Regions from separate parts of the Cobetia sp. 14N.309.X.WAT.E.A4 genome, predicted to be linked through region 1. Evidence: predicted binding sites of a transcription regulator. Region 1 holds the regulator's gene; each other region holds the start of a gene.

Region 1 (3,210 bases):
TTGCAGTGTGGACTGCGTGCATGTGGCACGGCCACGCCGTGGCCGATGCCCGTCGAACCCAGTCTCTCGCGCCCGATCAGGCGCGAGAAGACTTCCTGGCTGTCCAGGCTGGGAATGTTCTGAGCAATGAAGGTGCTGAAGAATTCCAGCACCCGCTTCTTGCTCCCCCCGGGGACGCCGTAGAGCGTGCGCTCGGGGGGAAGGATCTGATCAAGTGTCATGGCAGAAGGTCAACGGGTCCCGGTGCCCTGAGAGCGAGCCTGGGACTTTTCCTTGTGTTTGACCAGCTGGCGGTCCAGCTTGTCGGCGAGCGCGTCGATGGCAGCGTACATGTTGGGGTCTTCTGCCAGGGCATGGAGGTCGGCGCCAGCGGCGTGCAGGGTGCAGGCAGCCTGTTGGCGTTCCTTCTCGATCGACAGTGTCACCTGAACATTGGTGATGTTGTCGTAATGCCGTTCGAGGCGAGCGAGCTTCTCGTTGACATAATCGCGGAGAGGATCGGTGAGTTCCACATGATGCCCGGTGATATTCACTTGCATGGACACGCTCCTTTATCCAGCGGGTTGCCTTTGAATTGTAACCCTTTTTGACTGCGAGCAAACCCTGATTGAACGCGCGGCCACTTTCTGACTCCGGCCATGGTCTCGTGGCGATCATCTGCTGGCGAGAGCGGCGGTGCCGGTGTACCGAGCGTCTACCCCGACAATGCCCAAGCTTTGAACAAAGATCAACGCTGCGCTGCATCGTGGGGCAAGGCTTGTCTTCAACCCAGCGAGGGATATCAGCAGGTTCTTCATGAGCATCGCCTCGCATCACGGACGGAATGGGGCTCGAGAAACCGGCCGTTTGTGGCCAATGTCAGCATTTACGTCGACGTTCGTGTGGCAGGAGTCGGTGGCGACCCCTGGCTATCTGTCCGTGGGATGTGAGGGAAAAAGAAAGCACTCTGGAGAAAAGTGGCTGGAAAAATAGGCAATTGGGGCGTGAAGTCACTCACGCAGTCGCAAGGACAGGCATTGCCAACCGGTATTCAGACGACCGATTGGCAGATGATGCCAGGATGGCAGGTGCAAGGGGGCGAGCTTCAGCGCTCCGACGTGTGGAGTCCGCTGGCCTGCGGGTATCCGTTGTCGAGACTCACGCTAAGCGCTTGCGCTCGCTGGAGGAGGGGATGCCCATGGCCTCGCGATACTTGGCGACCGTCCGGCGCGCTACCTCGATGCCATCACTGGCCAGCAGATCCACCAGGCGTGAGTCGGACAATGGCTTGCGCGCCGGTTCTTCCGAGATCAGCTTGCGAATGCGCGCACGGATCGCGGTGCTGGAGTGCGCGTCACCGTTGCCGCTGCCACCCACCTGACTCGAGAAGAAGAACTTGAGTTCGAACACGCCTCTCGGGGTGTGGATATATTTCTGGGTGGTCACCCGCGAGATGGTGGATTCGTGCATCTCGACCACTTCCGCGATGTTGGCGAGGATCAGCGGCTTCATGCCTTCTTCCCCCTGCTCGAGGAAGTCGATCTGGCGCGCCATGATCTCGCGGCCCACCTTGAGCAGGGTGTCATTGCGTGAGGACAGGCTCTTCATCAGCCAGCGGGCTTCCTGAAGATTGTCCTTGAGGAAGGTATTGTCCGCGGACTTGTCGGCCCGCTTGATGAGGGCGGCATATTCCGGCTGGATACGCAGCTTGGGCAGCGCTTCCGGGTTGAGCTCGACCTGCCAGCCGTGACGCGTATGACGGACCAGCAGGTCCGGGATGACGTAATCACTGGCAGGCTCGCCCCAGGCGGACGCCGGGCGCGGGTCGAGCGCCCGTACCAGACGAATGACGTGATCCAGCTCATCATCATCCAGGCTCAGGCGACGCTTGAGCAGCTTGCGATCGTCATTGCCCAGTGCCTCGAGGAATTGCCGCACCAGACGGCGGGCCTGGGCCAGCAATGGCAGATCGTCCGGCAGCAGGGCCAGCTGCAGCAGCAGGCATTCCCGCAGGTCTCGAGCGAACACACCGGTGGGATCGAACTGCTGAAGGCGCAGCAGGACCTGCTCGAGTTCCGACGCCTTGAGGCCGGGCAGTCCCTGACCTCGCAGGCCATCGACCAGTTCGTCCAGGCTCATGCTCAGGTAGCCGGCCCCATCCACCGCATCGATCAGACTCTCCGCCATCTGGCGTTCACGCGCATCGAGGTCCGTCATCGCCAGCTGCCAGCGCAGGTGGTCCTGCAGGCTTTCGACACTGGTGTTGCGATCGAAGTCCGGCCCGTCCTCGCTCGAGCTTCCGCTGCCGGAACTGGTCAGGCTGCCTGCGTGATCCTGGTAGAGGTCCGACCAGTCACTGTCGAGAGGGTATTCTTCAGGAATCTCGCTGTTGGTCTCGGAGGTGGAGATCTCGCTCTTGTCCTGTGTCTCCGCGACATCCAGCGACTCGTATTCCTCGTCAAGCTCCAGCATGGGGTTTGACTCAAGCGCCTGCTGTATCTCCTGACGCAGGTCCAGCGTCGACAACTGCAGCAGCTGGATCGCTTGCTGAAGTTGCGGGGTCATGGTCAGGGAAGTGCCGAGTCGAAGCTGCAAGGTGGGTTTCATGGGGTCTGTCATTCACGGCAAAGGAACGTGCATCTACGCTATACCGTGGGTCGGGGCACTGACAAGGGGCAGTCGAGAATATTCAAGCAACTTGCATGCCATGTTGCCACCAAGGTGGTATGGACGTCATGCATTCGAGTGAGGTGTGGCAGAGCAGGAGGGTTCACGGGGAGATCACGCAAGCGCCTGTCGAGGCGCTTGCGTGAGGGGGCGGGGAACGAGGCCCCGACAGTGAAGCAGGAAGTGGCGGGTGCTGGAGGGTGCTGGTGAGAGCAGAAGAGGTCGGACGGCTCTCGTCAGGCTGACGGCTCTCACCAGGCTGACGGCTCTCACCAGGCTGACGGCTCTCACCAGGCTGACGCCACTCTCGGGCTAGAGCTTGAACTCATGGCCCAGGTAGACATCACGCACCTGCTGGTTGGCGAGGATGGTGTCGGCGTCGCCATGCGCGATGATCTGGCCATCGCCCACGATGTAGGCGGTATCGCAGATGTCGAGTGTCTCGCGCACGTTGTGATCGGTGATCAGCACCCCGATGCCGCGGTCACGCAGCTGGCGCACGATGCTCTTGATCTCGCCCACCGAGATGGGGTCCACGCCGGCAAACGGCTCATCAAGCAGCAC
Region 2 (3,210 bases), on a different contig from region 1:
CTGGGTGATGTTGCCACTCGCCAGATAGGGCGCGGCCTCCGGGAAGCGGGCGACGTCTAGGTCCTGGCTGCGCAGGTGCAGCTCCCAGCTGGCGCCACGACTCTCCAGCTCCGGCAGGTAGGAGAGAAACGGCGTGATGCCGATGCCGCCTGCCAACATAAGGTGGTGGCGTGCCTGCCAGTGCGGCAGAAAGAGGTTGGCCGGCGGGCTGAGCTCCAGCTCGTCGCCGACCTGCACGCGGGAATGAATGGCTTCGGAGCCCCCACGCGAGACCGGCTGACGACGCACCGCGATGCAGTAATGCGAGGGATCATCCGGCGAGCTGATCAATGAATAGGCGTTGCGACACACCCGCCCTTCTCCCGGAATGCCGAGCACCACATGGCTGCCCGGCGAGAACGGCGTGAAGGGTGAAGTCTCATCGGCAGGCACCAGAGTGAGACGGCGCACGCTGCTGCTGAGCTGATCGACCGCGGCGACCCGCGCCTTCATGAAGCGAGACATGGTGCCACCTCCTCCTGTGGGGGAATCTCTCCCGGCGCTTCCGCATCGATTCGCACGCCCATGTAGGCGCCGAGACGCTTGGAAAAATGATCACGCACTTCCAGCATCAAACCACAGCCATCGCAGGCTGACGGCGAGTGGATGACGTGCTCACTGACCTGCTGGCAGTGCACGCAGAACACATGCCGCCCCAGGGCAGCCACCGGCAGCATCACCATGTCATCCAGCAGCAGCCCCTGCTGCTGAGCCAGATTGGCGACCTGCCACACGAAATGCTCACTGCCGATGATGACCAGACACCCCGCCGCGCCTACCTCGCCGATGGCACCCGCCAGCGCATCGCAGGCCAGGGGGCGATCATCGACGTCGTACCAGCGATGCAGGCGGGCGCTGTCGGCGGGCCCCGTGGGCAACGCCTCTGTTGCCGGAGCGGATTGCACGGCGCCTCCCACCTCGCGACTGCCGAGCTGCCCCAGCAGCGTACTGATCAGCTGACAATGCATCTGCAGTTGCTGACGGGCGTTGCCCGCCGCCTCTCCAGTGCCTGGCAGGCTCTCGGGAGACTGGCACGCCACCAGATAGCGTTGGGCATCGGGCAGCGCCTCGATGCGTGGATAGTGTTGCCGACTTCGAATCCCGGCAGTGACAGAGGATGATTGCGGGCTTTTCATGACACGACCCTGCTCTGAGAAATTGTCTTTGTTGTAATGCCGCCGTCTTGACGATGACGTGCACCCGACTACCACTCCATTTCATGAGCATATTTCGTGCCATTGATGGCAAAATCATTGCTCCACACACCCAGCATAATTACCTGAAAACCCCACTTCACATATGAACAATTAATAGAGATGTTTACGCACCAAAACAGGACCCTTGACTCATAAAAAACGGCTTCAATTCACCATTATTGCCCTGAATCTATCTCACCCCCATAAGCCAATCGCTACGCCAGATATCCTTATCATGGAATATCTTCAAACTACTGAAAGAATTGAAAAATCTATCCAGTTAGAATCGCGAACCTTCAATCTATACGGCACCCTAAGCTTCTCCACTATCAGTATTCTGACGCGCTTTTTCTGCATGATACTGGTCGGATTACTTGACTTTACTCAACACCAAAGAAAGCGCCTCACCGAACGGTGAGGCGCTTTGATGACTCGATATCGTCAGGTCATATTTCTACATCAACCGGAGAAAACTTCCTGCATCGTAGCAACTTTCCCGGACAACACTCCGGCGAGTTTGCTGACAAAAGACTCCGCACCTTTACCATCACAATCATGCGCAATGCCAGCTATGCCCAATCACGCTCATGCATAATGAAGATCGAGCCATCAGTAACCGCCCTGTCCCGGCACCCAGTTGGTGCCCGCCAACGGAACACGTGCCATGGCGGCCGCTTCCACATTCAGGGCGACCAGATCTTCCGGCTCCAGATGATGCAGGTGTGACTTGCCACAGGCGCGTGCCAATGTCTGAGCTTCCAACGTCAGCACGCGCAGGTAGTTGGCCAGGCGCTTGCCGGCCGCGACCGGGTCCAGTCGCTGGCTCAGCTCCGGGTCCTGGGTGGAGATACCGGCCGGACACTTGCCATCCTGGAAGTCGTCATAGAAACCGGCGGCGGACCCCAGCTTCTGATACTCCTCGGCGTAGCGCGGATGGTTGTCGCCCAGCGCGATCAAGGCGGCGGTACCGATCGCCACGGCGTCGGCACCCAGCGCGATCGCCTTGGCGACATCGGCACCGTTGCGAATCCCGCCGGAGACGATCAGCTGCACTTCACGATGCAGGCCCATCTCCTGCAGTGCCTGAGTGGCCTGGGGGATGGCGGCCATGGTCGGGATGCCAACGTGCTCGATGAAGACATCCTGGGTGGCGGCGGTGCCGCCCTGCATGCCATCCAGCACGATGACGTCCGCGCCCGCCTTCACCGCCAGCTTGACGTCGTAGTAGGTGCGGGTCGCGCCGATCTTGACGTAGATCGGCACCTGCCAGTCGGTGATCTCGCGCAGCTCGGCAATCTTGATCGCCAGGTCATCCGGGCCAGTCCAGTCCGGGTGGCGACAGGCGCTGCGCTGATCGATGCCCTGCGGCAGAGTGCGCATGCCCGCGACCCGCTCGGAAATCTTCTGCCCCAGCAGCATGCCGCCACCGCCGGGCTTGGCGCCCTGGCCGAGCACGACTTCGATGGCATCGGCCTTGCGCAGGTCATCCGGGTTCATGCCATAACGTGATGGCAGGTACTGATAGACGAGGCGCGAGGACTGGCCGCGCTCTTCCGGGGTCATGCCGCCATCGCCGGTGGTGGTGGAGGTGCCGATTTCCGAGGCACCACGCCCCAGCGCTTCCTTGGCCTGGGCGGACAGGGCCCCGAAGCTCATGCCGGCGATGGTCACCGGTGTGCTGATGACCACCGGCTTCTTGGCATGGCGCGTGCCGAGCACGACTTCGGTCTCGCACTTCTCGCGATAGCCTTCCAGCGGATATCGCGACATGCTGGCGCCGAGGAACAGCAGGTCATCGAAATGCGGCACCTTGCGCTTGGCGCCCCAGCCACGGATATCGTAGATTCCCGTCTCCGCCGCGCGCTGGATCTCATGGATGACATCGCGGCCGAAGGTCGCGGATTCGCGCAATGCCGGGTTGTAGGGCTGTGTTTGAGTCTCGTCGGTCATGTTGGGCATCCTGATCAGTAGGCTG
Region 3 (3,210 bases), on a different contig from region 1:
TTGCGCCAGTCACTGATCAGGTCCTTGGAACCTTCCAGATAGTCCGACCAGGCATCACCTGCCACGGTGGAGGGGGTCTGCCAGACGACGGAGAACTGACCGTTGTCCTGGATCTCGCCGATCAGCACCGGTTTGGTGATGTGATGGTTGGGCATCATGGTGGCGTAGCCGCCGGTCAGGTTGGGAACGGACACGCCGATGATGGCGTCCTTGACCGCATCGACCTCGACACTGCCCGCCTTGCGAGCGGCTTCCATCCACATGTTGAAGCCGATGTAGTGGGCTTCCATCGGATCATTGGTGACCGCATCTTCCTTGCCGGTGTAGGCGATCCACTCATCGATGAAGTCGTAGTTGGTGTCGCTGTCCACACTCATGAAGTAGTTCCAGGCCGCGAGATGCCCGACCAGCGGTGCGGTATCGATGCCCGAGAGCTCCTGCTCGCCCACCGAGAAGGCCACCACCGGAATGTCCTCGGCATCGATGCCCTGGTTGGCCAGCTCACGATAGAACGGCACATTGGCATCGCCGTTGATAGTGGAGACCACGGCGGTCTTTTTGCCAGCACTGCCGAAGGACTTGATGTCCGAGACGATGGACTGCCAGTTGGAGTGACCGAAAGGCGTGTAATTGACCATCACATCCTCGTCCGCCACGCCCTTCGACTTGAGGTAGGCGGCCAGAATCTTGTTGGTGGTACGCGGATAGACATAATCCGTGCCCGCCAATACCCAGCGCTCGACACCCACATCATTCATCAAGTAATCCACTGCCGGAATCGCCTGCTGATTGGGCGCCGCCCCGGTATAGAAGACATTCTCCGAGGACTCCTCGCCCTCATACTGCACCGGATAGAACAACAGGCCGTTGAGCTCTTCGACCACCGGCAGCACCGACTTGCGCGAGACGGACGTCCAGTTGCCGAAGATGACATCGACCTTGTCCTGCGCCAGCAGTTCACGCGCCTTCTCGGCAAACAGCGGCCAGTTGGAGGCCGGGTCGACCACGACGGGCTCCAGCTTGCGTCCCAGCAGCCCGCCCTTCTCGTTCTGCTTCTCGATCAGCATCAACATGGTGTCTTTCAGAGTCGATTCACTGATCGCCATGGTGCCGGACAGTGAATGCAGGATGCCGACCTTGATCGGCCCCTCTTCCGCCTGGGCGACATTGGCCAGCGAGAAACCGACACAGGCGGACAGCATTGCGGCAGCAATTTTCTTGTTCACGACATTCCCTCGTATCTTGTTGTACTTGTTATCCCGACTGAGGTAGTGCAATTGATGTGCCAGCAAAGCAGGCAATCACACGAAACATCGGTGCCGTGCGTTGCCATCGTTCAGTCAAAAGGAAATCTCGATATCGTTTTGAATATAAGCCGCACCAAATATGCTCAATCAAAAATATGCCAGCCAGCTTTTTGCACCAAACAGGTGAATTTATGAATATCGTGCACAAAACTCATCCCGGCATGGCGCAATGAGGAGATTATCAGTCAAAAGCATGGCCTTGACTGGTGCAGCGGGCGAAAGTCGAGCAGGACACGTCAGCATCAGCAGCACGCTGATGATGCATTGCCCTCCCCGACTCTTTTGGCATGGACAATAATCCATCCCGGCCACCGCGCCATGCGCCGGCGTAATCACTCCGGTATCCTTGCCCTTCCACAGCCCACCAGGACAGCTTCCCATGAAGCGTTATGAACGCTTTGCCGCCGAGATCTCCAACCTGATTCGTACCGGAATTCTCGCGCCGGGTGAGCGCGTGCCCTCAGTGCGCCAAGCCAGCAAGGCACATGGCATCAGCCCCTCTACCGTCTTTCAGGCGTATTACCTGCTGGAGAATCAGGGACTGATCAGTGCGCGGCCGCGCTCGGGATATTTCGTACGCGACAATGCCTCGCGGATACTCGATGAACCACATGTCGCCCTGCAGCAGGAAGCCCCTTCTGAGGTCGCCGTCAGTGAGCTGGTGTTCTCGATACTGGGTTCACTGCGCGACAACGATACCGTCCCCTTCGGATCTGCCTTCCCGAGCCCAGAGCTCTTCCCCCTCTCGCGGCTTGCAACCAGCATGACGCGCGGGCTGCGCCAGCTATCGTCGCATGCCGTGATCTCCGACATGACGACCGGCCATCCTGACCTGTGCCGGCAGATCGCTCAGCGCTACATGGTCAACGGCATGCAGCTGCCGACGGAGGAGCTGGTGATCACCAATGGCGCCATGGAGGCGCTCAACCTCGGCCTGCAATGTGTCACCCAGCCCGGAGACCTTGTCGCCATCGAAGCGCCGGCCTTCTATGCCACGCTTCAGGTGCTTGAGCGGCTCAAGCTACGCGCAGTGGAAATTCCGGTGCACCCGCGTGACGGGATTGATCTCGAGGTGCTAGAGAATCGTCTGGAGTCGCTGCCCATCAAGGCTTGCTGGTTCATGAGCCACCTGCAGAATCCGCTGGGTGCCAGCCTGAGCGATTCGCGCAAGGCCAAACTGTATGCGCTGCTCTGCCGTCATCAGCTTCCGATGCTGGAGGATGATGTCTATGCGGAACTGTATTTCGATCAACGTGCCGAGGTGTCGCCCCCACAGCCCGTCAAGGCGCTGGATGTCGAGGGTCTGGTGATGCACTGCGGGTCATTCTCCAAGTGCCTGGCGCCGGGCTATCGGGTGGGCTGGATATCCGCGGGGCGTCATACCCGGGAGATTTCTCGCCTCAAGCTGATGACGACCATCTCGCCATCGCTGCCTGCCCAGGTAGCCCTTGCCGACTACCTCCAGCATGGGGGCTACGACCGCCACCTGCGCAAGCTACGCCTGGCGCTCGAGACCCAGCAGACGGCCATGCTGTCAGCCATTGATCGCTACTTCCCCGCAGACACCCGCGTGACCCATCCCCACGGGGGCTACTTCCTGTGGTGCGAGCTTCCCGAGCACATCGACTCGCTGGCCCTTTTTCAGCAGGCGCTGGCCCACGGCATCAGTCTGGCGCCGGGCCCCATCTTCTCGGCCACCCAGGGCTTCAAGCATTGCATTCGCTTGAGCTACGGCCACCCGTGGGACGCGGCGTCAGAGCGCGCCATGCAGACATTGGGTGAATTGCTCAAGGCAGCCTGAAACGCGGACCGCTTAGACGATATGCGAGATGCGAGGTGCGAGGTGCGAGGTGCGAGGCGCGAGATGTAAGGAATGCCTTGAGTATGTGCGCGCACGAGTGCG
Region 4 (3,210 bases), on a different contig from region 1:
CCAGCGCACGCGACCCTTGAGGCCGGACTGACGGGCGAACAGGTCGGAGAAGACGCCGCCCAGGGTGCGCGCGAACAGGTTCATCAGGCCGAACAGGCCCGCGATGAGGCCGGCGGTGGCGAGATCGAGGTCGAAGTGATCGAAGAAGTAGATGGCGGCGACGTTGTTGATGGTCAGCTCGACCCCGAAGCAGGCGCCGTAGACGAGGAACAGGGCCCAGACACGGATGTCGCGTGCCGCCGCGCCGAAAGTGGCGCGCATGCTGTATTCCTTCTCGGCCTTGGGCAGCTCACCACGCTCACGCAGCTCGCTGAAGTTGCCGTCCGGCGCATCCTGGGTGAAGAAGTAGTAGGCGATCCCGGTGAGGAACAGCACGATGCCCGGCACGACCATCGCCAGACGCCAGCCCAGGGTCTGCTCGACGCCCAGCATCAGAAGGCCGGCCATCACCAGCGGCATCAGCATCTGGGTGGTGCCGCCGCCCAGGTTGCCCCAGCCGGCGGTGGTGGCATTGGCGGTGCCGACCACGTTGGGGCCGAACATCACGGAGGTATGGTACTGGGTGATGACGAAGGACGCGCCGATGGCACCGATGGCCAGACGGGCGAGGAAGAAGGATTCGAAGCTGTCGGCGAAGCCGATGCACATCACCGGCAGAGAGCCGAGGCACAGCAGCCAGGTGTAGGCCTTGCGTGGCCCGATGCGATCACACAGCACGCCGATGGCAAGTCGCACGATCACCGTGATGGCGACGGAGGCGATGATGGTGTTGCCGATCTGGGTCTTGGTCAGGCCGAGGTCATCGCGCACCACGGCCATCAAGGGCGCGATGCCAAACCAGCCGAAGAAGCAGACGTGGAAGGCGAACCACGACATGTGGAAGGCGCGCATCTGCGGGGTATTGAAGCTGAACAGCCGGATACGGCTGGCCTTGTTGCGAATATCCATGAGTGGGCTCCTGGTACAGCGTCGGTGCCGGACGCCAGGGTCTCGGCGCACGACGGGTGGTCGAACAGCTGTGAACGACAGCGGGGCGCCTCGTCATTGAGGGGCCTGGTTCGACGCACTCGTACTCCCGGGAGCCTGGTCCACGTCATGGATGATGCATGGCACGCTTGTCTGCCATTGCCTGACTCAAAGCAAGTAGCGCGCCACTTGCGGGGGTGTTGTGCGTCCAACCCCCGTCATATCAAGGGCTTGGAATCATCATGTCGGGCAAGACAGCAGTGGGGAGTAAGCAGGGCGATGCCCAGTGGCGGTGCGCGGCGGGGTGAGGATGATCCAGTCTGGCGCACGTGGCGGGCGAGAGATCGCCAGATCACGCCATGCATCATTGCTGTGCAGCCGGGCGCGCCCTTGCGCACTGCGGAAGGCCTTTCTGGCCAGCGCTGCACCAGTTTGTGGCATGAATCCTGCAGTGTCAGAGGCGTGACGCCATCCTGACTCCCGCTTGCGGAGACGCCGTCGTCCTTGATCTCGGACGTCGGTGCCTGATCGCTCGAGGCGTCGCCTGACACCCCGGCACCACCGCCTGACACACTGCCAAGGAAGCCTGATATGCCCGTGACCGTGTTGATCGTCGATGTGCGCAGCGAGCGTTCCGCCGCTCTGGAGCAGGCGCTGTTGAGCGCCGGCTTCGAGGTGGCGCTGCGGGTCGATGAACACGAGGACCTGCATGCGCTGGTGCAGCACCATCAGCCGGATGCCGTGATCATCGACGCCGACCTGCCCAGCCGTGACACCCTCGAGCACCTCGGCCAGCTGGGGCGTCACTATCCCAAGCCGATGATCATGCTGGCCAGTGAGGACGCGCCGGACCTGGTGCGCCAGGCGGCTGGCGCCGGCGTGTCCGCCTACGTGGTGGATCACGTCATGCCGGCGATGGTGCGCAGCATGGTCGAGGTGGCCATCACCAGCTTCGAGGCTCACCGTGCGCTCAAGGGCGAGCTCAATCGCACCCAGACCACTCTGATACAGCGGCGCAGCGTGGATCGCGCCAAGGCGCTGGTGATGGAGAGTCGCGGTTTGGGGGAGGATGCGGCCTACCAATACCTGCGCAAGACCGCGATGAATCGGCGTCTGGCATTGCACGAGCTGGCCGATGAGCTGCTCAAGGCGTCGCGTCGGCACTGAGCCGAGTCTCGTGATGTCCTTCTCTTTCGATCGTTCAAAAGGTGGATGTGATGCTCAGTGATTCTCTTCTCAATGGCCATCAGTTGACGCTGGGGTTGATGCCGCTCAATGACGCGGCACCTCTGGTGGTGGCGGAGCGTCAGGGGTTCTTCCGTGAGGAGGGGCTGGCCGTGACGCTCAAGTGGCAGCCGTCGTGGGCGGCACTGCGCGATGACCTGCAGACCGGCGTGTTGCAGGGCGCGCAGATGCTGGCGCTGATGCCGCTGACCTCGACCCTGGGGCTGGATGGCCGCGCCACACCGGTGATCAGCGCGATGACGCTCAATCTGGGCGGCAACTCCATCACCCTGTCGCGGGCCCTGATGGCGGCGCTGGCCGAGGAGGGGCATGACCTGGGCTCTCCGCTGGCGGTGTCTCGGGCGCTGGCGGCGCACGTGCAGGCGCGCCGCGAGCGTGGGGAGGCGGCGCTCAAGCTTGCCAGCGTGCATCCCTTCTCCTCGCACCGCTATCTGCTGCGTTACTGGCTGGCGGCCGGCGGGATCGACCCGAATCGCGACATCGAGATGCGTGCGGTGGCCCCGCCGTTGATGGCCGCCCAGCTGGCAAGTGGCGCGCTGGACGGCTTCTGTGTCGGAGAGCCCTGGAACAGTCTGGCCGCCGTGCAGGGCATGGGGCAGGTGGTGGCGGGCAGTCATGATATCTGGCGCTTCGGACAGGAAAAGGTGCTGGGCGTGCGCGAGGACTGGGCGGAGCAGCACCCGCTGGCGCATCAGGCGCTGATTCGCGCGCTGCTCAAGGCCTGTGCCTGGCTGGACCGCCCGGGCAACCGTGAGCAGGCCGCGCAGTGGCTGCATGATGAAGGCATGCAGGAAGTGCCGCTTTCGGTGGTGGCGCGTGGACTGCGCGACGTGGATGTCGAGCAGTCGGGGGAGGCGTTCCAGCGGGAAAATCCCGGCTGGACCATCTTCCATCGCTACGCGGCCAACTTCCCGTGGCGCTCGCAGACCCGCTGGTATGCCGCCCAGATGCAGCGCTGGGGGCATCTCGAGGGAGTCAGCGACAATGACCTCGAAGCGA

The links. The regulator sigma-54, encoded in region 1, starts transcription at its own class of promoters, with help from an activator protein. The targets are predictions, from matches to a motif close to TGGCACNNNNNTTGCTNT.
Region 2: a site for sigma-54 is predicted at 1,260-1,277, ahead of OW493_RS10910 (dimethylamine monooxygenase subunit DmmA family protein). Genes of this name have one in related genera too.
Region 3: a site for sigma-54 is predicted at 1,271-1,288, ahead of urtA (urea ABC transporter substrate-binding protein). Genes of this name have one in related genera too.
Region 4: a site for sigma-54 is predicted at 1,402-1,419, ahead of OW493_RS04475 (ANTAR domain-containing protein). Genes of this name have one in related genera too.

Annotation. Positions count from the first base shown of each region.
Region 1 is NZ_JAPNXT010000001.1:53,385-56,594, forward strand. It holds gene OW493_RS00225 (PTS sugar transporter subunit IIA) at 1-221, opposite strand, end outside; gene raiA (ribosome-associated translation inhibitor RaiA) at 231-539, opposite strand; gene OW493_RS00235 (RNA polymerase factor sigma-54) at 1,138-2,586, opposite strand; gene lptB (LPS export ABC transporter ATP-binding protein) at 2,959-3,210, opposite strand, start outside.
Region 2 is NZ_JAPNXT010000007.1:38,215-41,424, reverse strand. It holds gene OW493_RS10915 (PDR/VanB family oxidoreductase) at 1-504, opposite strand, end outside; gene OW493_RS10910 (dimethylamine monooxygenase subunit DmmA family protein) at 489-1,175, opposite strand; gene OW493_RS10905 (FMN-binding glutamate synthase family protein) at 1,845-3,185, opposite strand; gene OW493_RS10900 (protein glxC) at 3,200-3,210, opposite strand, start outside.
Region 3 is NZ_JAPNXT010000014.1:29,246-32,455, forward strand. It holds gene urtA (urea ABC transporter substrate-binding protein) at 1-1,202, opposite strand, end outside; gene OW493_RS15585 (PLP-dependent aminotransferase family protein) at 1,687-3,108, shown strand.
Region 4 is NZ_JAPNXT010000002.1:250,739-253,948, forward strand. It holds gene OW493_RS04470 (NarK family nitrate/nitrite MFS transporter) at 1-948, opposite strand, end outside; gene OW493_RS04475 (ANTAR domain-containing protein) at 1,558-2,133, shown strand; gene OW493_RS04480 (CmpA/NrtA family ABC transporter substrate-binding protein) at 2,184-3,210, shown strand, end outside.